Linked DNA regions of Massilia litorea. The protein of the gene in region 1 binds, or shares a complex with, the protein of each later gene. Links are inferred from orthologs where the notes say so. Each region holds a gene or a part of one and is shown on either strand. Other genes may lie near its edges. The genes, in order: hfq and LPB04_RS01405.

What was found.
Region 2: the proteins of hfq (region 1) and LPB04_RS01405 are in contact, whole or in part, in a crystal structure (PDB 3VU3), measured with the Escherichia coli proteins. The link is inferred for Massilia litorea from one-to-one orthologs.

The regions. Positions count from the first base shown.
Region 1 is NZ_CP062941.1:2,863,440-2,869,300, forward strand. The notes cover bases 177-2,981. They hold hfq (RNA chaperone Hfq), read left to right. Parts: upstream 177-1,363; coding sequence 1,364-1,600; downstream 1,601-2,981. Other genes in these bases: der (ribosome biogenesis GTPase Der), read left to right, coding at 177-1,177; hflX (GTPase HflX), read left to right, coding at 1,606-2,835; hflK (FtsH protease activity modulator HflK), read left to right, coding at 2,842-2,981. Outside these bases: more of der, read left to right, coding at 1-176; more of hflK, read left to right, coding at 2,982-4,149; protease modulator HflC, read left to right, coding at 4,149-5,021; LPB04_RS12790 (ATP phosphoribosyltransferase regulatory subunit), read left to right, coding at 5,393-5,861. UniProt on the Escherichia coli protein: RNA chaperone that binds small regulatory RNA (sRNAs) and mRNAs to facilitate mRNA translational regulation in response to envelope stress, environmental stress and changes in metabolite concentrations.
Region 2 is NZ_CP062941.1:324,936-341,608, forward strand. The notes cover bases 5,193-8,223. They hold LPB04_RS01405 (catalase), read right to left. Parts: upstream 7,893-8,223; coding sequence 5,493-7,892; downstream 5,193-5,492. Other genes in these bases: LPB04_RS01400 (alpha/beta hydrolase), read left to right, coding at 5,193-5,491; LPB04_RS01410 (diguanylate cyclase), read right to left, coding at 8,044-8,223. Outside these bases: ctaD (cytochrome c oxidase subunit I), read right to left, coding at 1-614; coxB (cytochrome c oxidase subunit II), read right to left, coding at 648-1,835; LPB04_RS01385 (methyltransferase domain-containing protein), read right to left, coding at 2,350-3,240; LPB04_RS01390 (ComF family protein), read left to right, coding at 3,330-4,088; tRNA (uridine(34)/cytosine(34)/5-carboxymethylaminomethyluridine(34)-2'-O)-methyltransferase TrmL, read left to right, coding at 4,103-4,573; more of LPB04_RS01400, read left to right, coding at 4,643-5,192; more of LPB04_RS01410, read right to left, coding at 8,224-8,979; LPB04_RS01415 (hybrid sensor histidine kinase/response regulator), read right to left, coding at 8,976-12,428; LPB04_RS01420 (oxygenase MpaB family protein), read right to left, coding at 12,425-13,855; LPB04_RS01425 (carotenoid biosynthesis protein), read right to left, coding at 13,855-14,661; LPB04_RS01430 (TonB-dependent receptor), read right to left, coding at 14,676-16,673.

The DNA.
Region 1 (5,861 bases):
CACGGGCGGCTTCGAACCGGTCGCGAAAGAGGGCATCATGTACGAGATGGCCCTGCAGACGAAGCAGGCCGTCGCCGAAGCCGACATCGTCGTCTTCATCGTCGACGGCCGCCAGGGCCTGACCCCGCACGACAAGACGATCACCGACTTCCTGCGCAAGTCCGGCCGTCAGGTCATGCTCGTCGTGAACAAGTCCGAGGGCATGAAGTACACCTCGGTCACCGCCGAGTTCTATGAGCTGGGCATGGGCGACCCCTATGTCATCTCCGCCGCCCACGGCGACGGCGTGACCGACCTCGTCAACGAAGCGCTGGACCAGGCCTTCGCTTCGCGTCCCGAGGCCGAGGAAGAGCTGGAAAGCCAGGACCACGGCGTGAAAATCGCCCTGGTCGGCCGCCCGAACGTCGGCAAGTCGACCCTGATCAACACCCTGGTCGGCGAGCAGCGCGTGATCGCCTTCGACATGCCGGGCACCACCCGCGACTCGATCGAAGTGCCCTTCGAGCGCGACGGCAAGCAGTACACGCTGATCGACACGGCCGGTATCCGCCGCCGCGGCAAGGTGTTCGAAGCGATCGAGAAGTTTTCGGTCGTGAAAACCCTGCAGTCGGTGTCGGAAGCGAACGTGGTCGTGCTGATGCTCGATGCCCAGCAGGATATTTCCGAGCAGGACGCCCACATCGCCGGCTTCATCCTGGAATCGGGCCGCGCCCTGGTCGTCGCCGTCAACAAGTGGGATGGCCTGACCAGCGACCAGCGCGACGAGGTCAAGAACACCATGGACCGCAAGCTCGACTTCCTGGGCTTCGCCGAAACGCGTTTCATCTCGGCGCTGAAGGGTACCGGCATCAAGCAGCTGATGGCCTCGGTCGACACGGCCTACGCCGCCGCCACCGCCAACCTGTCGACGCCGCGCCTGACGCGTGCGCTGCAGGAAGCGGTCGAGAAGCAGGAACCGAAGCGCAAGGGCACCTCGCGTCCGAAGATGCGCTATGCCCACCAGGGCGGCCAGAATCCGCCGATCATCGTCATCCACGGCAATGCGCTCGACGGCATCACCGAGCCGTACAAGCGCTACCTGGAAAAGCATTTCCGCGAAACCTTCAACCTGGTCGGTACGCCCCTGCGGATCGAACTGCGCAGCGGTAAAAATCCGTTCGCCCGGGAGCAGAATTAAACCGCTGGACGGCAGGCGGGCTCAGCGCGCTTAATGCTTTCTTAAGCATAGCAGTACGACAAAAAGTGGCAAAACAGGTTACAGTAACCGCAGGCCATCGTTCGCAAAGCTGAATCTTGCCCCGTGCACTTGAAATGGAGGCGCTTGCCTCCAACTTTTAAACTACAACAACATTACGGAGCTGTTATGAGCAACAAAGGGCAACTGTTACAAGACCCATTCCTCAATGCCTTGCGCAAAGAGCACGTCCCGGTCTCGATCTACCTCGTCAACGGGATCAAGCTGCAGGGCCATATCGAGTCCTTCGACCAATATGTGGTCCTGCTCCGCAATACCGTGACCCAGATGGTGTACAAGCATGCCATTTCCACCGTTGTCCCGGCTCGCGCCGTCAATCTCAACCTCGAATCCGAAGCTGAGTAAGGCCGATGGCTGACGCCCCCGGCAACAACAGCACGCGCGCCGTCCTGGTCGGCGTCGATTTTGGCGCGGTCGATTTCACGGCCAGCCTCGAAGAGCTGGCCTTGCTGGCCAGTTCTGCCGGCGCCGAGCCGATCGATACGATCACGGCCAAGCGCAATGCCCCCGATCCCGCCTACTTCGTCGGCAGCGGCAAGGCCGACGAAATCGGCGTCGCCGCCAAGGCCCTTGGCGCCGAACTGGTCATCTTCAACCATGCTTTATCCCCCGCGCAGCAGCGCAATCTCGAACGGCGCCTGGAACTGGGCATCATCGACCGCACCAGCCTGATCCTCGACATCTTCGCCCAGCGCGCCAAGAGCCACGAGGGCAAGCTGCAGGTCGAACTGGCCCAGCTGCAGCACCTGGCCACGCGCCTGATCCGCGGCTGGACCCACCTTGAACGCCAGAAGGGCGGTATCGGCCTGCGCGGTCCGGGTGAAACCCAGCTCGAGACCGACCGCCGGCTGATCGGCGAGCGGGTCAAAGCCTTGCGCACGCGCCTGGCCAAGCTGCGCAAGCAACACGAAACCCAGCGCCGCGCACGCGGGCGCAACAACACCTTCTCGGTGTCGCTGGTCGGCTATACCAATGCCGGCAAGTCGACCCTGTTCAACACGCTGACGAAGGCCGGCGTGTATGTCGCGAACCAGCTGTTCGCAACGCTCGACACCACCAGCCGCCGCCTGTATCTCGGCGACGAGACGGGCAGCGTCGTCATTTCCGATACCGTCGGGTTTGTCAGGGAGCTGCCGCACCAGCTGGTGGCCGCTTTCCGCGCCACGCTGGAAGAAACCATCCACGCGGACTTGCTGCTGCACGTGGTCGACGGTTCCTCGCCGACCCGCATGGAGCAGATCGAGCAGGTCAACGAGGTCCTGCGCGAAATCGGCGCCGACCACATTCCGCAGATCCTCGTGTGGAACAAGATTGATGCGGCCGACCTCCAGCCTGGGGTCGAACGTGATGAACATGATAAAATCAGCCGCGTTTTTATCAGCGCCAGGAGCGGCGCAGGCCTCGATCTGCTGCGCGACGCAATTGTCGAGGCAGCCAAGTCGGCAGCGAGCTACCCAGCCAATCCGGTGCCAGGCTTGAGCCCTGAAAACGAAGAGCAGGACGATGCAGCGCTGGAATCATCGATGCTCGATGATAACGGCGAAAGTAATCCAACCTCCACCCATGTCGGGCCCCAATAAAAGCCTATGCTTGTTTCCTTACTAAAACGTTTCGGCATTAAACTTTCGCTGAACGATCCGCGCTGGGGCAAAAATCCCGAGAGCGACCATAAAGCCCAGGAAGGGCGCCGTCCGGGTGAGGGTCCACCCGACCTCGATCAGATGTGGCGCGACTTCAATGCCCGCCTGAACCGCCTGTTCGGCAGCCGCGGCAACAACGGCGACGCCGGTGGCCCGTATCGCGGCGAAGGCCGCGGCGCGGGCATTACCGCGTCCGTGATCGGCTTCATCGTGCTCCTGATCTGGCTCGCCAGCGGCGCCTTCATCGTGCAGGAAGGGCAGGTCGGCGTGGTCACCACCTTCGGCCGCCTGTCCCACACGACCGGCGCCGGCTTCAACTGGCGCTGGCCGGCCCCGATCCAGGCCCACGAAACCGTCAACGTCTCGCAGGTCCGCACCGCCGAAATCGGCTACCGCGACAACGTACGCAACAAGCAGGGCGCCGAGTCGCTGATGCTGACCGATGACGAAAACATCATCGACATCCAGTTCGCGGTGCAGTACACGCTGAAGGACCCGGTCGCCTGGGTCTTCAACAACCGCGACCAGGATGCGACCGTGCACCAGGTGGCCGAGACGGCGATCCGCGAAGTGGTTGGCAAGAGCAAGATGGACTTCGTGCTGTACGAGGGCCGCGAGAAGGTCGCGCTCGACGTCCACCGCATCATCCAGCAGATCGTCGACCGCTACAAGCTGGGCGCCCTGATCACCAACGTGACCATGCAGAACGTGCAGCCGCCGGAGCAGGTGCAGAGCGCCTTCGACGACGCGGTCAAGGCCGGCCAGGACCGCGCCCGTGCCCGCAACGAAGGCGAGGCCTATGCCAACGACGTGATCCCGCGTGCCCGCGGCGCCGCCTTCCGCCTGCTGCAGGACGCCGAAGCCTACCGCTCGATGGTGGTCGAAAACGCCACCGGTAACGCCGCCCGCTTCAACCAGGTCGTCACCGAGTATGCGAAAGCGCCGGGCGTCACCCGCGACCGCATGTACATCGACACGATGCAGCAGATCTTCAGCAGCACCAGCAAGGTGATGGTCGACGCCAAGTCGGGGTCGAACATGCTGTACCTGCCGCTCGACAAGCTGATCGCGCAAGTGGCCGCCAACGACGCCGCCACGGGCAGTGCCCGATCGGGTCCGGTGCAACTGCAGCAACAGCCGAACCAGCAGGAGCAGGCGACCACGCCTGCGCAGGAAGTGCAGCAGACGATTGAACAGGTACGCCAGCGCGACAGCCGTTCGCGCGATTCCTCACGTGACAGGGAGAGCCGTTAATGAGCCGCCTCGTAACCATTTTCGTGGCGGGCTTCATTGCCCTGATGCTGCTGTCGTCGACCGTGTTCGTGGTCGACCAGCGCCGCTTCGCCATCGTCTTCGCACTCGGCGAGGTACGTGAGGTCATCTCCGAGCCGGGCCTGCACTTCAAACTGCCGCCGCCGTTCCAGAACATCGTCTATCTCGACAAGCGCGTCCTGACCCTGGATACGCCCGACGCCGACCGCTTCATCACGGCCGAGAAGAAGAACATCCTGGTCGACGCCTTCGTCAAATGGCGCATCGTCGAGCCGCGCCTGTACTACGTCAGCTTCAGCGGCGACGAGCGCGCCGCGACCAACCGCATGTCGCAGATCATCAAGGCGGCCCTGAACGACGAGATTACCAAGCGCACCGTGCGCCAGGTGATCTCCGGGGAACGCGGCGCCGTGATGCAGGCGGTGCAGAACAAGGTCGTGGCCGAAGCCAAGCAGATCGGCATCGGCATCGTCGACGTGCGCCTGAAGCGCGTGGACTACATCGAGCAGATCAACAATTCCGTCTACGACCGCATGCGCGCCGAGCGGGTTCGCGTAGCCAATGAATTGCGTTCGACCGGCTCCGCCGAAAGCGAAAAGATCCGCGCCGACGCCGACCGCCAGCGCACCGTGATCCTGGCCGAAGCCTTCCGCGAAGCCGAGAAGATCAAGGGCGAGGGCGATGGCAAGGCATCGGCGATCTATGCCGAGTCCTTCGGCAAGAACCCGGAGTTCTATAAATTCTATCGTTCGCTCGAAGCCTACCGCGCCAGCTTCAAGGCGCATGGGGACGTGATGGTGATCGATTCGAATTCGGAGTTCTTCAAGTATTTCAGGAGTCCGGGTACGAAATAAATCATCCGAAAACGCCGCGTCGATCGCGGCGTTTTTTTTTGCCATTCGAACGATCAAACGCCGTACCGCGTGGGCTCGAGAGCACACCCTACGGACGGCAGCACGGTAGGGTGGGCACTCCGTGCCCACGCGGACCTTCGATCAGTGTTGGCGGTGTCCCGGCGCACCGTTACAACGTGCGAAACGCCGCGACGTCGGCCCTGTTGTATAGCCCAGTTTCAGTGGCAACCCGGCAACTTCCGAGCCTTTCATCCATCATCCGCCCCCAGTGCCATCCCATTTTCGGGTAAAATTGCCGATTCGGCGCTGACTTCGTCTTGCACGGGCGCGCCTTGTTGCTTCATTTCTAACAATTCCCATAGCTGTTGCCCATGCCGAACTGGCTTTTGCCTGAGAATATCGCCGACGTATTGCCGTCGGAAGCGCGCAAGATCGAAGACCTGCGCCGCCAGATGCTCGACACCTTCCGCCTGTACGGCTACGAGCTGGTGATGCCGCCGCTGCTCGAATACGTCGAGTCGCTGCTGGCCGGCGCCGGGCAAGATACCGACCTGCGCACCTTCAAACTGGTCGACCAGCTATCCGGGCGCCTGCTTGGCCTGCGCGCCGACATGACGACGCAGGTCGCGCGCATCGACGCGCACCTGCTCAACCGCGATTCGATCACCCGCCTGTGCTATGCCGGCAGCGTGCTGCATACCCGTCCGTCGGGCCTGCACGCCACCCGCGAGCCGCTGCAGATCGGCGCCGAGATCTACGGCCACGCCGGCCTCGAGGCCGATGCCGAGATTCAGGAACTGGCGCTGGCCTCGGTCGCGCTGGCCGGTTTTACCGAAGTGC
Region 2 (16,673 bases), 2.5 Mb from region 1 along the record:
AACATCGGCATCTTCATCAGGGTCATGCCGGGCGCGCGCATGTTCAGGATGGTGACGATGATGTTAATCGAACCCATGATCGACGAAGCACCCATGATGTGCAGGGCGAAGATCGCCATGTCCATGCCCGGGCCCATCTGGGTCGACAGCGGCGCATACAGGGTCCAGCCGGCGGCGGTGGCGCCGCCCGGCACGAAGAAGGACGCGGCCAGCAGGAACGCGGCCGGCGGCAGCAGCCAGAACGAGAAGTTGTTCATGCGCGCGAAGGCCATGTCGGACGCTCCCACCTGCAGCGGGATCATCCAGTTGGCGAAGCCGACGAAGGCCGGCATGATCGCGCCGAACACCATCACGATGCCGTGCATGGTGGTCAGCTGGTTGAAGAACTCGGGACGGAAGAACTGCAGGCCGGGCTGGAACAGCTCGGTGCGGATCATCAGCGCCAGCACGCCGCCCGAGAGCAGCATGGTGAAGGCGAACCACAGGTACAGGGTGCCGATGTCCTTGTGGTTAGTGGCGAACAGCCAGCGGCGGGCGCCGGTCGGCATGTCGTGATGCGCGTGGTCGTGGCCGTGATGGTCGTCGTGCGCGTGATCGAGAGTGCTGGTAGTCATGTCAGTATCCTGGAAACGATCTTGCTTGCTACGTTACTTGCTGCGTGCAGCCAGCACTTCGGCCGGTTGGACGATGTTTTCGGCGGCCTTGTTCGACCAGGAATTGCGGGTATAGGTAATCACCGCCGCAATGTCCGAATCCGACAGCTGCTTCCAGGCCGGCATGGCCGCCGCATAGGCCGGCGTATCCTGGCCATGCAGCAGCACGTCGACCTGGTGCGCCCTGGGGCCGTTCACGACCGGCGAACCGTCGAGCGGCGCGAAGGTGTTCGGGATGCCCTTGCCGTTGGCCTGGTGGCAAGCCACGCAGTTGGCGGCGTAGACGGCTTCACCCTTGGTTTTCAGTTCGTCGATGGTCCAGACCTTGGTCGGATCGTCGGCCAGCGCGGCCATTTTCTTTTTCTCGCCCGCGACCCAGGCAGTGTAATCCTCGGCGGAGACGACGCGCACCACGATCGGCATGAAGGCGTGGTCCTTGCCGCACAGCTCGACGCAGTTGCCGCGGTAGACGCCGACCTTGTCGGCCTTGAACCAGGCGTCGCGCACGAAACCGGGAATCGCATCCTGCTTGATGGCAAACGCCGGAATCGTCCAGGCGTGGATCACGTCGTTGGCGGTCAGGACCATGCGGACCTTCTTGCCGACCGGGACCACCACTTCCCTGTCGACTTCGAGCAGGTAGTTTTCGCCGCGTGCTTCGGTCGGCGCCACGCCCGGCTCGCCGATCTGGCTGCGCGGGGTCGACAGGTTCGACAGGAAGCTGATGCCCTCGCCTTCGCCCTTCAGGTAGTCGTAGCCCCATTTCCACTGCATGCCGGTGGCCTTGATGGTCAAATCGGCATTCGAGGTGTCCTTCAGGGCGACGACCGTCTTGGTGGCAGGCAGGGCCATGCCGATGACGATCAGGAAGGGAACGATGGTCCAGGCGATTTCGACGGCGGTCGATTCGTGGAAGGTGGCCGGTTTGTGGCCGAGGGATTTGCGGTGCTTGAACACCGAGTAGAACATGACGCCGAAGACGCCGAGGAAGATGATGAGGCAGACCAGCATCATCCAGTTGTGCAAGCTGTAGATGTCAGCGCCGATCCCAGTCACCGGAGTTTGCATGTTCAACTGGTGTTCCACCGGCCGCCCCGTGATTTCCGGGGCCGCCAGTGCCGGGATACTGGTCCATACTGCGAGACCGAGCACCAAGGCGTGAAGTCGCTTTGCATATGTCATGAATTGTCCCCAACCACCCAAAATAAGAATATTTTTAAACGGTCAGCAATTCCATGAACGAACCGCCGCCGCTCCGAAACCAAGTGCAAGCTGGTTCCCGGCGGCACGGCTTGTGGACGCGCAACTGGTTGAAACCATGCTCGTCCATCAGCAACTGCAACAACACTGACGGGCGCCAAACTTGCTGATGCTGCTTTTCAATTTTCTAATTCTTCCACCATTTCACCCTGTTTTTCAATGTTTACAGGGCAGAGGACGAAAAAATAGTCATTGATTATACTCAAATCGCTAATTTTTATTCAAGGAAAATCCTTGCCATCGCTGTGATATTTCATGCATTAGAGCATCGAGCGTTGCCGTATCGGCCTTGCCGCTGCGAGTTAGCCGTGTTAGCGATTTATACCAGTACCCGGGTTTCTCCGGCACGAACGCGTGAGCACCTGTGCCCACGCGTGCATCGCCACCGTAGCCCGGATCTTCCAACCGGGCCGCGACAGGATATCCACGGCCGACATCACGGCTTGCGCGGCCGGAATTGCACGATCGCCTCCCCCGCCGCCGTCGTCTTCGGCACGGGCCGGAACGCGTGGCCATAAATCACCTCGAAACTCAAGCCAATCTTGCCGTCCGCCCCACGCTGCGCTTCCAGTGCATCCACCATGCGCTGCCAGGCCGCGCGCCCGACCAGCCCGCGCCGGCGCGTCGCCAGCGGGTTGCCGCCGATCGCCCGCACATCCGCCAGCAGCGCCTCGACCGTGCCATAGGTGACGGTGATGCGCTCGGCATCCATCACCGGCGTCGAGAAGCCGGCTTCCACCAGTTGATCGCCGAAATCGTGCATGTCGACGAAGGGCAAGGTATGCGGCGATTCGTCGAGCTCGGCAAAGGCGGCGCGCAGTTCCTTGAAGGTGTCGGGACCGAAATTCGAGAACATCAATAAACCATCGACGCGCAGCACGCGGCGCCACTCGGCGAACACGCGGTCGGGCTGCGGATGCCAGTGCAGCGCCAGGTTCGACCACACCAGGTCGAGCGAGTTCGGACCGAATGGCAGGATTCCAAAGTCGCCGCAAAGAAGATCGACGCCGGCCTTGGCCGGCATCAGGCGGCTGAGCATCTGGTTCAGCGAGCGCAGCGCCGGCGCCGGCGCTTTAGCCTCGGCCAGCATGGCGCTCGAGGCATCCATGCCGATGATCTGGGCCGCCGGATAGGTTTTTTGCAGGGTGCCGAGATCGGGCCCGGTGCCGCAGCCGGCGTCGAGCACGCGCTGCGGCACGATCTTTACCAGGCTCAGCCGCTCGTGCATGCGCGCGGCGATCTCGCGGCGCAGGAAGTCGGCAGCGGCCACGCGCTGCGGTTCCGCGAACAGTGCACGCACACGCGACTGGTCAATCGGTGCGCTCATTTTCGATGGGGACGAGGGAGAAGCCATGGTTCTGTTGCGTTCAAATGAGATAATGGCGGAAGTGTACAGGTTTGCGGAGAGCCGAGCCGATGGGTGAGCGCATCGAACCGTTGTTGCTGCGCTGGCCGCGCGCCCTGGCCGGCCGGCTGCTGCCCATGCTGTTGCCAAGTTCGTGCGCCCTGTGCGGCGAGCAGGCGCCGGGTGCCGTCTGCGCGTCCTGCACGCTGAGTTACGCGGCGCCTGGCGGACCGCGCTGTCCCTGCTGCGCCAACCCGCTTGGCCCAACAGAACTGCCCGGGCAAGCCTGCGGCGCCTGCCTTGCCGACGAACCGGCTCATGATGCCACGGTCGTCGCCGTCGATTACGCGGCGCCGCTCGACGGCCTGGTGCTCGGCCTGAAATTCGGCGCCCGGCTGCCGCTGGCGCCCTGGTGCGCGGGCCTGCTGCGGGACGCGGTGCTGGCGCGGCCCGGCTTGCCCCTGCCCGATCTGCTGTGCCCGGTCCCGCTGGGGCCGCGCCGCTTGCGGGAGCGCGGCTTCAACCAGGCGCTCGAGATCGCCCGGCCGCTGGCGAGTGCGCTCGGTGTCGGGCTGCAGCCGCGCCTGGCAACGCGTGCCGTCGAGACGGCCGCGCAGTCGGGCGTGAGGCCGCGCGAACGGGCGGCCAACATCCGCGGCGCCTTCGAGATCGCGCCGGACATGGCAGAGAGAATACAGGGCCGCCACGTCGGCGTCGTCGACGACGTCATGACGAGCGGCCACACATTGAACGAACTGGCCGCCACCCTGAAGGCGGCCGGCGCGCTGCGGGTGACGAACCTGGTGTTCGCCCGCACGCCACCCCATTGATCGAGGAGAAGCGCTTGTTTCACGTAGTCCTGTTTGAACCGGAAATCCCGCCCAACACGGGCAACGTCATCCGCCTGTGCGCCAACACCGGCGTCCAGTTGCACCTGATCGAACCGCTCGGTTTCCCCCTCGACGACGCCAAGATGCGCCGCGCCGGGCTCGATTACCACGACTACGCGACGATGAAGGTGCACAAGAACTGGGAAGCCTTCCTGGCGGACACCCAGCCCGACCCGAGCCGCATGTTCGCGCTGACGACCCACGGTTCCTCCCCCTTCGCCGACGCCGCATTCAAACCGGGCGACGTGTTCGTCTTCGGACCCGAATCGCGCGGCCTCGCACCTGCCTTCCGCGAAAGCTTTCCGGCATCCCAACGCATCCGCCTGCCGATGATGCCGGACAACCGCAGCCTGAACCTGTCGAACACGGTGGCGGTCGTGGTCTACGAGGCCTGGCGCCAGAACGGTTACGCCGGCGGCGTCTGAACGCAGTACTTGACCCTGCGCGCGGCGGACAGGCACACTGCTCGGCACGCACACTGCCGAGGAGCCGCATTGACCAACCGCCGAACCGTGTTACAGGCCGCCGCCGCGCTGGCCGCCCTCGCCGCCTGCGCACGCGCCGGTGCCCAGTCGGCGCTTGCCGCGGCGCCGCTGGCGATCGGCGACACCTTCATGCTGCCCTCCAGCGTGCTCGGTGAGAACCGCCGCATCAATGTTTATAACGCGCCGGCCGCAAACGGCGCGCCCCTGCCCGTCCTGTACATGCCTGACGGCGGCCTGGAAGAGGATTTCCTGCATATCGCGGGATTGCTGCAGATCTCGGTCGCGAGCGGCACCATGCGCCCGTTCATGCTCGTCGGTATCGAAAACACGCAGCGCCGCCGCGACCTGACGGGCCCCAGCGACGATCCGGAAGACCGCAAGATCGCGCCCGTGATCGGGCGCTCGGAAGCGTTTCGCGCTTTCATCCGCACCGAGCTGATGCCGGCGATTAGCGGGCGTTACCGGACCACGGGCGAAACGGCCATCGTCGGCGAATCGCTGGCCGGCCTGTTCGTGATGGAAACGTATTTTGTCGCCCCGGAGATGTTCGACACCTATATCGCCGTCGATCCGAGCCTGTGGTGGAATCGCGAAGGCTTGCTGGCGAAGGGGGCGGCGCAGCTGCGCACGCGGCGTCATGGGAATAAAACGCTGTTCGTCGCCGCCAGCGGCGAACCGGGTATGCCGGCGCTCGCTGGCCGGCTCAAGCAAGTGTTCGACACGGCCGCAGCACCCGGTCTGCGCTTCGAACTGGCGGCCTTCCCCGAAGAAAACCACCGTACGGTCTACCATCCGGCTGCGCTGCGCGCATTCCGGACGGCTTTCCGCAAGCCCGCCGAACAGCGCGGGCCAGGATAGATCAGACCATCGGCGGATCGGTCTCGCGCGCGAAGGAGCGGTGGCTGGCCAGCGCCTGCTTGAAGGCATCCAGGCCGGCATCGACCAGCAGCGCCGGATCGTCCGAACCATCCGGCAGCGTCGCCGGAATCATGGCCTTGGCCAGCAAAGCGGCGCCGCTGCCCAGCACCATGATCGGCTTGCAATGGCGGTACTGCTCGCGCAGGAAGTCGATCGCGTGGGCGTTGCGCGCCAGCAGCTCGGCCGATTTGTCGCCATCGGGCACGATCACGGCGTCGTACATCACCGACGGGCCGGCTTCGAGCGAGATCTCGACATCCAGCGGGTCGCCGGCGCTGGCCTTGACCTTGCCCAGCATGTTGCCCACCAGGCGAGGCACGGCGCCATCCTTCAGCAAGTCCGCATACAGCTTGCGCACCTGTTTGCCGTCCACGCCATTGGCCACCAGGATCGCCACGCGGCGGGTGCGGATGCCGGTTTCGCCCGGACGGCTCAGCAGCGACAGCGCCGGCGATGGATCGTAGACCGGGACCGGATCCGGGCTGGCCATCGGCAGCGGCGCCGGCACGTCCATCCCCAGGCCTTCGGCCACCTTGGCCACCAGGCCGTCGTCGACATTCGCCAGCAAAGCCAGCATGCGCTCGCGCACGGCCGGGGTTTGCACCCGGGTCAGCTCGAAGCGGAAGGCGTTGGCGATGTGGGTCTGCTCGGCCGCGCTCTGGCTCTGGTAGAACAGGCGCGCCTGGCCGTAGTGCTCGGCGAACAGGGCGGGATTGCCGCGCACCTTGTCTTCGGTCGTGAAGCGTTCCGGGAAGCTGGTGAAGCCGGCCTTGCCGGCCTGGAATGGACAGCCACCGCCCAGCGAGTTCGGCTCGTAGTTCACACGGCCGCGGTTGATGGCCTGGCGGTGCATGCCGTCGCGCTGGTTGTTCTGGATCTGGACGATCGGCGAATTGATCGGAATTTCATGGAAATTCGCGCCGCCCAGGCGGCTGATCTGGGTGTCCAGGTAGGAGTGGTTGCGGCCTTGCAGCAGCGGGTCATTGGAAAAATCGATGCCCGGCACGATGTGCGCGGTGCAGAAGGCCACCTGCTCGGTCTCGGCAAAGAAGTTGTCCGGGTTACGGTCGAGCACCATGCGGCCGACCGGCGTGATCGGAACGAGCTCTTCCGGCACCAGCTTGGTGGCATCGAGGATGTCGAAGGGGAAGGATGCGGCCTGCTCTTCGGTGAAGATTTGCAGGCCCAGTTCCCATTCCGGGAAATTGCCGCCCTCGATCGCTTCCCACAGGTCGCGCCGGTGGAAGTCGGAATCGGCGCCGGAAATACGCACCGCCTCGTCCCAGACCAGCGAGTGCGTGCCCTGTAACGGGGTCCAGTGGAATTTCACGAAGCGCGACTCGCCCTGCGCGTTGATCAGGCGGAAGGTGTGCACACCGAAGCCCTGCATCGTGCGGTAGCTGCGCGGGATGGCGCGGTCGGACATCACCCACATCAGCATGTGCGCGATTTCCGGAGACAGCGAGGCGAAGTCCCAGAAGGTGTCGTGGGCCGTGGCGGCCTGCGGCATCGCATGGTGCGGTTCCGGCTTGGCGGCGTGCACCAGGTCCGGGAATTTCATCGCATCCTGGATGAAGAAGACCGGGATGTTGTTGCCCACCAGGTCCCAGTTGCCCTGCTCCGTATAAAACTTGACCGCGAAGCCGCGCACGTCGCGCGCCGTGTCGGTCGAGCCGCGTTCGCCGGCGACGGTCGAGAAGCGCACGAAGACCGGGGTGCGCTTGCCCTTGGCGGCGAACGGGACCGCGCGGGTCAGTTCGCTGAAGTCGCCGTAGGACTCGAAATAGCCGTGCGCGGCCGAGCCGCGCGCATGCACCACGCGCTCGGGAATGCGTTCATGGTCGAAATGGGTGATCTTTTCGCGCAGAATAAAATCTTCCATCGCGGTCGGTCCGCGCAGGCCGATCTTGAGCGAATGCTGGTTGTCCGCCACCGGCACGCCCTGGTTGGTGGTCAGGTGGCGGTCGCTCGGATCCACACGCACGCGGTCAAGCGGCGCCACGGTCGGATTCTGGCCGACCGGCGGCTGGCCGTTGCCGACCTTCTCCGACATCATGATTTCGCTGCTCGTGCTGCCGGTCGCGGCCGGCGTCGACGGCTGGTGATGGTCGCCCTCGGGTGGGGTGCCCGACGCATCGCCGTACTCGGCCGGCTTGTTCGGATTGAAGGGCATGGCGGCGGCCAGGTCCTTTTCGGCGCTGGTTTTCTCGAGCAGGCGCTCGGGAACCGGATCGCTGCTGCCCAGGCTCGATGGCGGCGTGCTGGTCGATGGCCCGGCGACGGTGCTCAGTACGGAACCGGCGCCATCGGTGGCGCCGGATTTGTTATTGCGTGTGGTCATGCGGTCCTCGCTGGTTGATCAGTTGTCTTCGATTCAACGAACAACATAACCGACCAGCAGTGAGCGCTATGTTAGTGAACTAACGCAATTGATCAGGCAACAAGTATTCCCTCGACAAAGGCGCATTGCATTTCCCAGCCAGAAATAACAATTATCCCGCGTCAGTAAGCGCTTCTTGCGCGCCCCGCCACATCACCCGATTGCGTCCGCCCTGCTTGGCCCGATACAACTGCACATCCGCCGCCTCGAACAGCGCTGCCGAGCTTTCCGCCTGGGCCGGGTCGAGGCTGGCGCCGCCGATGCTGACCGTGATGCAGGACGCCGCCGCGGAACCGGCATGGGCGATCATCAGCTCGGCCACTGCCTGGCGCAAGGCCTGCGCGATCTGCAGCGCCTGAACGGCATCGGTTTCCGGCATCAGGAGCACCAGCTCTTCGCCGCCGTAGCGCGCCGCCAGGTCGGCCGGGCGCCGCATGTGGGTGCCGGCCACGCGCGCAACCGCACGCAGGGCGCGGTCGCCGGCCGGGTGGCCATATAAATCGTTGAACTGTTTAAAGGAGTCGATGTCGAGCAGGGCCAGCGACAGCGGCCGGCCGCTGCGGCGGGCGCGCTGCCATTCGAGGTCGTAGACGTCGTCGAAGCGGCGCCGGTTGGCCAGCTCGGTCAGGCCGTCGACGTGGGCCAGGTGTTCGAGCAGGCGCCGCTGGCGCACCAATTGAAGGTGCAGCGCCACCCGCGCCAGCACCACCGTCGCATTGAAGGGCTTGGCGATGTAGTCGGAGGCGCCCATCTTGAGGCCGGCCGCTTCGTCTTCCGGACGGTCGAGGCCCGAAATGAAGATGACCGAGACGTGTTCGGTCTGGGGCGTGGCGCGCAGGCGGCGCAGGACTTCGAAGCCGCTCATGTCCGGCATCATCACGTCGAGCAGGACCAGGTCGGGCACGTGGCGCGTCGCGCGCTCGACGGCCTGGGCGCCGTTCTTCGCGAGCAGCACCGTGTACTCGGGCTGGAGCAGCTCGCACAGCACGTCACGGTTGACCGGGTCGTCGTCGGCGACCAGGACTTTCTGCGGTTCGGCTGGCGTCATGCGCATTCCTCCAGGTTCGGGCGCAGCAGCCCTTCCAGTTCGGCGAGCGGCGCCAGGGCGGCCTCGTATTCGAGCTCGCTCACGGCGTGCGCGATTGCGGCCAGGGGCGCAGCAAAGGCGGCGGCGGGGAGCCGCGCCTGCAGTTCGGCCAGGGTGTCGCGGGCGCGGGCGTCGTCCGCCGCCAGCTGGGCCGCGAGGCGCGCCACCAGCGTCGGCAAGCCGTCGGGCGGGCGCGCGGGCTGGTCGCGCGGACCGGCCAGCGGCGCCATCCCGGCCAGGATGGTGTCGAGGGTCGCGATCAGGGCCGGCACCATGCCGGCCGCGCGTTGCGCGTCATCGGCGCGCAGCGCTTCCTCGAGGCGCCGGGCCTGCGCCGCCAGCTCGTAGGCGCCGACATAGGCCGCGCTCGACTTCAGGTTGTGCGCCAGCGCTGCCAGCGGGGCCTCGTCGCCGCTGGCCAGGGCCTCGGCCAGCTGGCGCGGCGCGGCGCGGTATTCCTGCACGAAGCTGCGCACGCGCTTGATCAGGCGCGCATGCTGGTGGCTGACGCCGGCCAGCGCCGTGTCCCAGTCGACGCCGGGCACGGCCGGCAGCAGGACGGTGTCGTTGCCCGGCAGCGTCTCAACCTGCGCGGCCGGCGCTGCGCGCCCATCCAGGCGCGCCGGATCGATCCAGGCCAGCAGGGTGCGGAACAACAGGTCCGGATCGATCGGCTTGGCGAGATGGTCGTTCATGCCGGCCGCGAGGCTGCGTTCGCGGTCGCCCGCCATTGCGTGCGCGGTCATGGCGACGATCGGCAGCGCGCGCAGGCGCTCGATGGCGCGGATGCGGCGCGTGGCGGTGAGGCCGTCGACCTCGCGCATCTGGATATCCATCAGCACCAGGTCGTAGTCGTGCAGCTGCACCATCTCGACCGCCTCGCCGCCGTGGACGGCGACGTCGACGTGGACCGGGGCGGCGGCCAGGAAGTCGAGCGCCACTTCGCGGTTGTTGGCGTTGTCCTCGACCAGCAGGATGCGCGCACCGCGCAGCCGCGCCAGGCCGCGCGGGTCCGCTTCCATCCGCTCGGGCGCACCGCCCGGGGCCAGGTCCGGACGCAGCACCCGCAGCAGGCTGTGGTACAGCAGCGCCGGGCCCACCGGCTTGTTCAGGAAGCCCTGCAGCTGCAGCTGTCCCGCCTGCAGCTGTACCGTTTCGCGGGCGCAGGCGCTGACCATCAGGATCGAGGGCGCGGCGCCGATATCCCCGGCCGCGCGGATACGGCGGATCGTCTCGACGCCGTCCCAGCCCGGCATCAGGTAATCCATCAGCACGACCTGGTAGGGTTTGCCGCGTGCTGCCGCGTCCTTCCATCGTGCCAGCGCCTCTTTTCCGCACGAGGCCGCGTCGGCGGCGATGCCGAAGCCCTCCAACATTTCGACCAGCGCAGCGCGCGCCGTCTCGCTGTCGTCGACCACCAGCAGGCGCATCTGCTGGAGCGCGGCTCCGGGAGCGGAAAGCACGCCGGGCGCGCTCCCCGCCTGCCCGAGCGGCACCGTGAAACTGAAGCTGCTGCCGACGTTCGGGGTGCTGGTGACGGCGATCGCGCCGCCCATCAATTCGACCAGCTGCTTCGAAATCGAGAGGCCGAGACCCGTGCCGCCGTACTTGCGCGTGATCGAATCGTCGCCCTGGCGGAAGGACTGGAACAGGCGCGCCAGCTGGTCCGCGTCCATGCCGATGCCGGTGTCGGTGACGCAGAAACGCAGGGTCAATGCGCCGGTACTGCGCGCTGCCACCTCGACGCCGACGACGATCTCGCCCTCCCCGGTGAACTTGACGGCATTGCTGGTGAGGTTGATCAGGATCTGGCCCAGGCGCAGCGGATCGCCGACCAGGCGCGCCGGCACGCCGCGTCCGACGCGGAACACGAGTTCGACGCGGCGCGCATCGAGCTTGATGGCGGTGAGGTTGGACAGGTGCTCGAGCAGGTCGTTGAGGTCGAACTCGACCTGCTCGATCTTCAGCTGGCCGGCCTCGATCTTCGAGAAATCGAGGATGTCGTTGACGATGCCGAGCAGGTGTTCGCCCGCGCCCAGGATCTTGCCCAGGTAGTTGCGCAGGCGCGGTGCCGGATCGGCCATCAGGGCCAGCCGGCTCATGCCGATGATCGCATTCATCGGGGTGCGGATCTCGTGGCTCATGTTGGCCAGGAAGTCCGATTTCAGGCGGGTCGCCGCTTCCGCGCGCAGCATGGCATTGCGGATCGCACCCGTGCGCAGGCCAAGCACGCGCATGAAGATGACCATGTCGACCGCATTCGTGAACTGCAGCGAGTGCATGGTCCAGAAGCCGGCGTCCACCGCGCCGTTGATCATCTGGCTCAGCACGAGCGAGCCGGTGAAGCTCAGTGCCCAGCCGAGCAGGAAATACAGGCCGACCGGGTCGCCGCGGCGCGCGCGATTCAGTGCGCCCGGCAGGCCCAGCAGCATCGGCATGATGCCGAGCGTGCTGACGATGATCACCAGCTGCCCGACGCTGATCAGGTCAGCAGCGAATGCCAGCGCGGCGCAAGCGGTGAGCGCGGCGCCGGTTTTCATCAGGCGGCTGAAGATGCGGTCCTTGCCGGGACGCGCGAGCGCCTGCTCGACGAACAGGTAGGCGCCGCAGGAGGACATCAGGGCGAACAGGCCGCCGGCATGGATGTTCATCCAGGCGTTGGCGCCCCAGAAGTACTGGCTGCCGATGCCGAAGAACTCGGCCGAGAACAGGGTCGTGCCGGCGATCATCAGCGCGTACTTGCCAAACAGCGGCTCGCGCAGGTTCAGCGCCTGGGCCAGGCTGTAAAGCAGCAAGCACAGGCTCAGGCCCAGCAGCAGGCCTTGCAGCATCTGCTCGTTGACGGCATCGGCATGAAATACCGCGGGCTGCGAGAAGCGCAGCGGCAGCACCATCGCACCGGTATTCTCGATGCGCAGGTAGATGTCGTGGCGCTGGCCGTGCAGCAGGTCGAGCAGCACGGCCGGCGTGCGCACCCGGCGCCCGCCCGCTTGCGGCGGCTGCAGGTTGCCGGCCACGCCATGCTGGCGCAGGACACCCTCGCTCACCACGAAGAACTCGACCTTGTTCAGGACCGCGTAATCGATCTCCGCGATCCAGGCCGCGCGGCTGCCGGCCGGCACCCTGACCGGGATGTGCAGCCAGACCGGGTCGTTCTGCACCCCGAGCGTCGCATGGCTCGACACGGGCGCGGTAAAGCGCTGCGGTTCGGCCAGCACGGCCTCGATCCCGAGCTTGCCGCCGGGGTCGGTGAACATCGTCAGCGCGGGCCAGGCCTCGACGCTGCCGCTGCGGTCGTCGAGCACCAGCGGTGACGCCGCCCGGGCGCGCGGCAGGAAAGCAAGCGACAGCACCAGGAGCAGCAGCAGCGCGAGGGCTGCGCGCAGCCGGGGCGACACGGACCACATCATGCGGCTTCCTCCTGTGGGCTTGGGGCGGCATCGGGGCGGAAGCGGCGCTCGATGCTGTTCATCCAGCGGGGCGCCTGCGGGTCGACGTCCCAGTCGTTCACGGCGCCCGCGACCTGGCGCAGCAGCGCTTCGGGCAGTTTCAGGGGCCGCGTCTGGTCCATCAGGAAGCGCACCGTCAGGCGGTAGCCGAGGATGCGCGTGGCCAGGCGCGCGATCGAAAAGCCGGGCCGGACCACCCGCGCCAGGGTATCGACGGCGCGCGTCACGCCCATGCCGAGCGCGAACAGGGCGCGCGAAACCAGGGACACGCGCCCGTCCAGTCCCAGGTCCGCCGCCGTCTCGCGTCCGCACAGGTAGCGCGTCAGCAGCACCGGGAAGGGTTTTAACGAACGCAGTGGAATCTCGGCCTGCATCGCCCCCATCAGGGCGTTCGCCAGCGCCGGGCGCGGGTCGGTGCTGCGCGCATGGAACGCGGCGCCGGCCTTGCGCGTGGCCGGCGCATGGCGGGCTGCAGCCAGCGCGCGTCCGTCGCCCTGCAGGCGCGCGAACAGGGCCTCGGCTTCCTTCATCGTTTGCACCAGCAGGCTTTGCTCGATGCCGAGCAGGTGGCCGACCACGTTCCAGGCGTGCAGGTAGGCGCCCTCCTCCTCTTTTGTCAGGCCCAGGCCGAGGCGGCGCAGGCTGCGCAGGAAGACATAGTGAAACGTGAGCAGCGTATAGGCCAGCTCTTGCTGGTTGCAGGGCAGGCCGTTGGCGTTCACGTCCCAGCCGCGCGCGAACAGGGTTTGATACAGGCCCTTGCCTTCGGGCAGCAAGGCGGGTACCGCGGCGCCGTGTTCGAGCGCCTCGCCCGGGTTGCCGCGCACGATCAGGTGGCGGATCGTGGCGTGGATCAGGCGCACCTTGAGCACCTGCGCCACCCCGCCGCCGTCGGCATCGAGCAGGCCGCCGCGCAGCATCACCGGGAAGATCATCGCCGCCGTCGACCGCACCCGGTAGTCGGTGTGCCGCTCGAGCTGGCCGGCCGTGTGCAGCACGCTGGCCAGGTCAACCGGCACATAACACTCGGGCAGGCTGGCGCAAAACAGCAGCGTGCACGAGAGCATGCTCATGTCGACGAAGACCGATTCCGCGCAGCCGACCTTGCCGGCGTCGACCCAGGCGGGCAGCCGGCGTGCCTGCCGTACGTAGTCTTCGAGCGCTGCGGCGATCGGCGCCGGGGTCTGCGCAGCAGCGGTCCAGCCATCGAGCGCGCCGTTGGTCTCCCAGCCTGCCAGCTCGCGGTTGACGACCGCGATCGCGTCCCAGCGCGACAGGGCCGGCGTGCCCTCGCCCCATGGCCCGAGGATGCGCGCGATGGTGTCGTCGGCCAGCGGATCGGCGCGCAGGCGCGGGTCGGCGGCGACCGGTTCAGACATGGTCCCCATCACGCCTCCCCCGCCAGGCGCACGCCCGGCTGGCGCCAGCGGCTCCAGCCGCACAGGGCGGCCAGCAGCGGAATGCCCATTGCGAACACGGCGATGGCGCGCGTTTCGACCGGTACGCCGAGCAGCGCCTGGAACAGCAGGCTGCCGCCGTAGATCGCCAGCGGCACGGCGATGTCGCGCGGCGCCACCGGCACCCTGGCGACCGGCGGCTGCCGCCGCAGGGTCAGGCGGAACAGGAAGACGATGACGAAGGAGACGAACATCCAGCCGGCGAAGCCCTGCAGGGTTTCGCCGAACCAGCCGCCGTCGGTCTCCGTCATGATCCAGGCCTTCAGCTTGAACACCATGTAGGGATCGGCGCCGAGGTCATAGGCGGTGACGACCATCGCCGCCAGCAGCGACTGCGCCAGCGTCTGCCCGAGCGCGGTGGCGCCGTCGCTCGGCGTCTGCCAGACGATCAGGTTGGCGATCACGTAGCCGATATAGCTCAGGGCGAACCACATCAGCGCGATCACGAAAGGGACCTTGCCGATGCGCGGCCCGAGCACCTCGGTATAGGTATAGGAACCGAAGAACCAGCCATAGGTCGAGCCGAGCTGCTCGGCCGTCCAGCCGAGGACGACCGCGATCAGCACGAAGCGCAGCGCCGCGCGCGCGCCCAGCACGTGGACGGCGCTGCTGGCGCAGCAGGCGAACATCAGCACCGAACTGGCCACCAGCAGGCCGCTGGTGTCGCCCAGCGCGCGCACGAGCAGGCTTGCCGCCACCAGGGCCAGCAGGACGAGGGTGATGCGCGGGAGCGTCATGGATGGACTTCCGTTCAGAACCGGTAATCGACGCGCAAGGCGACTGCGCGCGGCTCGCTCGGCACGGTCATGCCGAAGCTGTCGATCGTGACCGGCTCGACCTTGTTCTGCAGGTTCTTCACGCGCAGCAGCACGCTCCAGGGCGAACCCGCCGGCTCGTAGCCCAGGCGCATATCGGTCTCGGTGCGGCCCGGAATCCGGTAGCGCAGCAGCTGGCTCGGCACGCCGATCGTGGATTCACTGCTGCTGCGCGAGAAGACGCCGGCTTTCATTACGCCGTCGCGCAGCTGGAAGCCATGTTCGTAGCCGAGCGTGAACACGGCGCGCGGCGCGCGGTCGAGTTTGTAACCGGCCCAGGAGTGAACGCCGTCCGGGCTGTAGGCGAGATAGTGGGCGTCGGTGAACGCGAGCGTATAACTCAGGCGCCCTGCCGCCACCGGTTTCAGCACGCCCTCCACTTCCACGCCCTTGACGCTGGCGGCGCCCGCGTTGGCGGTGACGAAGCGCGGCACGCCCTGCACCATGGCCACGCCCGACAGCTGCAGGTTGTCGTAGGCGTAGCGGTAGGCGCTGAGGTTCAGGCCGGCGCGGTTGGCCCAGAAGCGGGTCTTGATACCCAGCTCGTAAGCCTTCAGCGTTTCGGGACGGTAGACCAGCGTAGGATCCGGCGCCGCTCCGTCATTGAAGCCACCCGACTTGTAGCCGGTCGAGACCGTGGCATAGGCCATGGTCGATGGCGCCAGGTCGAACTCGGCGCCGAGGCGCCAGGTGGTCTTGCCGGTGGCAAGGGCGGCCGCATTCGGCAGGGCGATATCGGTGGCCGGGTTGAACACCTGTTCCTGCTGCAGGTTGGTCGAACCGTAGCGCGACTTGCGGTCTTCGGTACGGCGGGCGCCGGCGGTCAGGCGCAAGCCGTCCAACGCGCGCCATGTGACCTGGCCGAAGAGCGCGCGGCTGCTTGAGGTGACCGGATTCGACGGGAACACGTAGTACGGAGGCAGCCCGATGAGTTCGAGGTCGCGGAAGGTGGCCAGCTGCGCCATCTCTTCGCGAAACCAGTAGATGCCGGCCTGCCCCGATACGGGGCCGTTGCCGTTCGTCGCCACGCGCAGCTCGTGCGAATCCTGCTCGAAGCTGCCGTCGAAGTCCTGGCGCACGCCCAGCGCGAAGCCGGGCACGATACGGTAGTAATAGTTGACCAGGAAATCGTGGTCGAACCTGCGGTGCGCGCCCAGGTAGTGCAAGGTGGCCGGGCCCAGGTCCCAGGAGAATTCGGCGCCCAGACCGGTGCTGGCGCGGCGGCTGTGGCCCTGCTCCGGCACCGTGTTCGGCGGCACGAAGGCATTCGTCAGGCGCGCGACCGTGCCGGCGTCGTACGGTACCGGGTTGCCGGTCTCGATACCCTGGTAAAAATTCGTGTCGGGGACGATGACGTCGTTGTTGTCGCGCTGGACGCTGCGGTCCAGGCGCAGCAGCAGCGAAGCCGAGGAGCCGAGCGCGAACTTCGCCGACAGGCGGCCTGTCGTGGCGTCGCGGTCCTGGCCGAGCGTGTGCGGCGTGCCCTGCCCGTTGCGCAGCAGGCTGTCGCGGCGGTTTGTCGACACGGCGGCGCGCAGCGCGATGGCGTCGCTCACCGGTACGTTCAGCACCGCGTCGGCCTTGCGGCTGCCGTGGTTGCCCATTTCGACGCCCGCGGCGCCTTCGAAGCGCGCGGTCGGCGCGCGCGAGATGACGTTGACGACGCCAGCCGTGGTGTTGCGGCCGTACAGGGTGCCCTGCGGGCCGCGCAGCACTTCGATGCGGTCGACGTCGAGGAAGTCGAGGTTCTGGCCGTGCGGACGGGCGATGTAGATGCCGTCCATCATGAAGGCGGCCGACGGCTCTCCCTTCTCGGTGGCGTCGGCGTTCGACACGCCGCGGATGGTGATCCGCAGGCCGTCGGCGGCGCCGTTGATGGCCACGCCGGGCAGGCGCGCGCCGATGTCGGACGGGCGATCGAGTCCGGCCGCGGC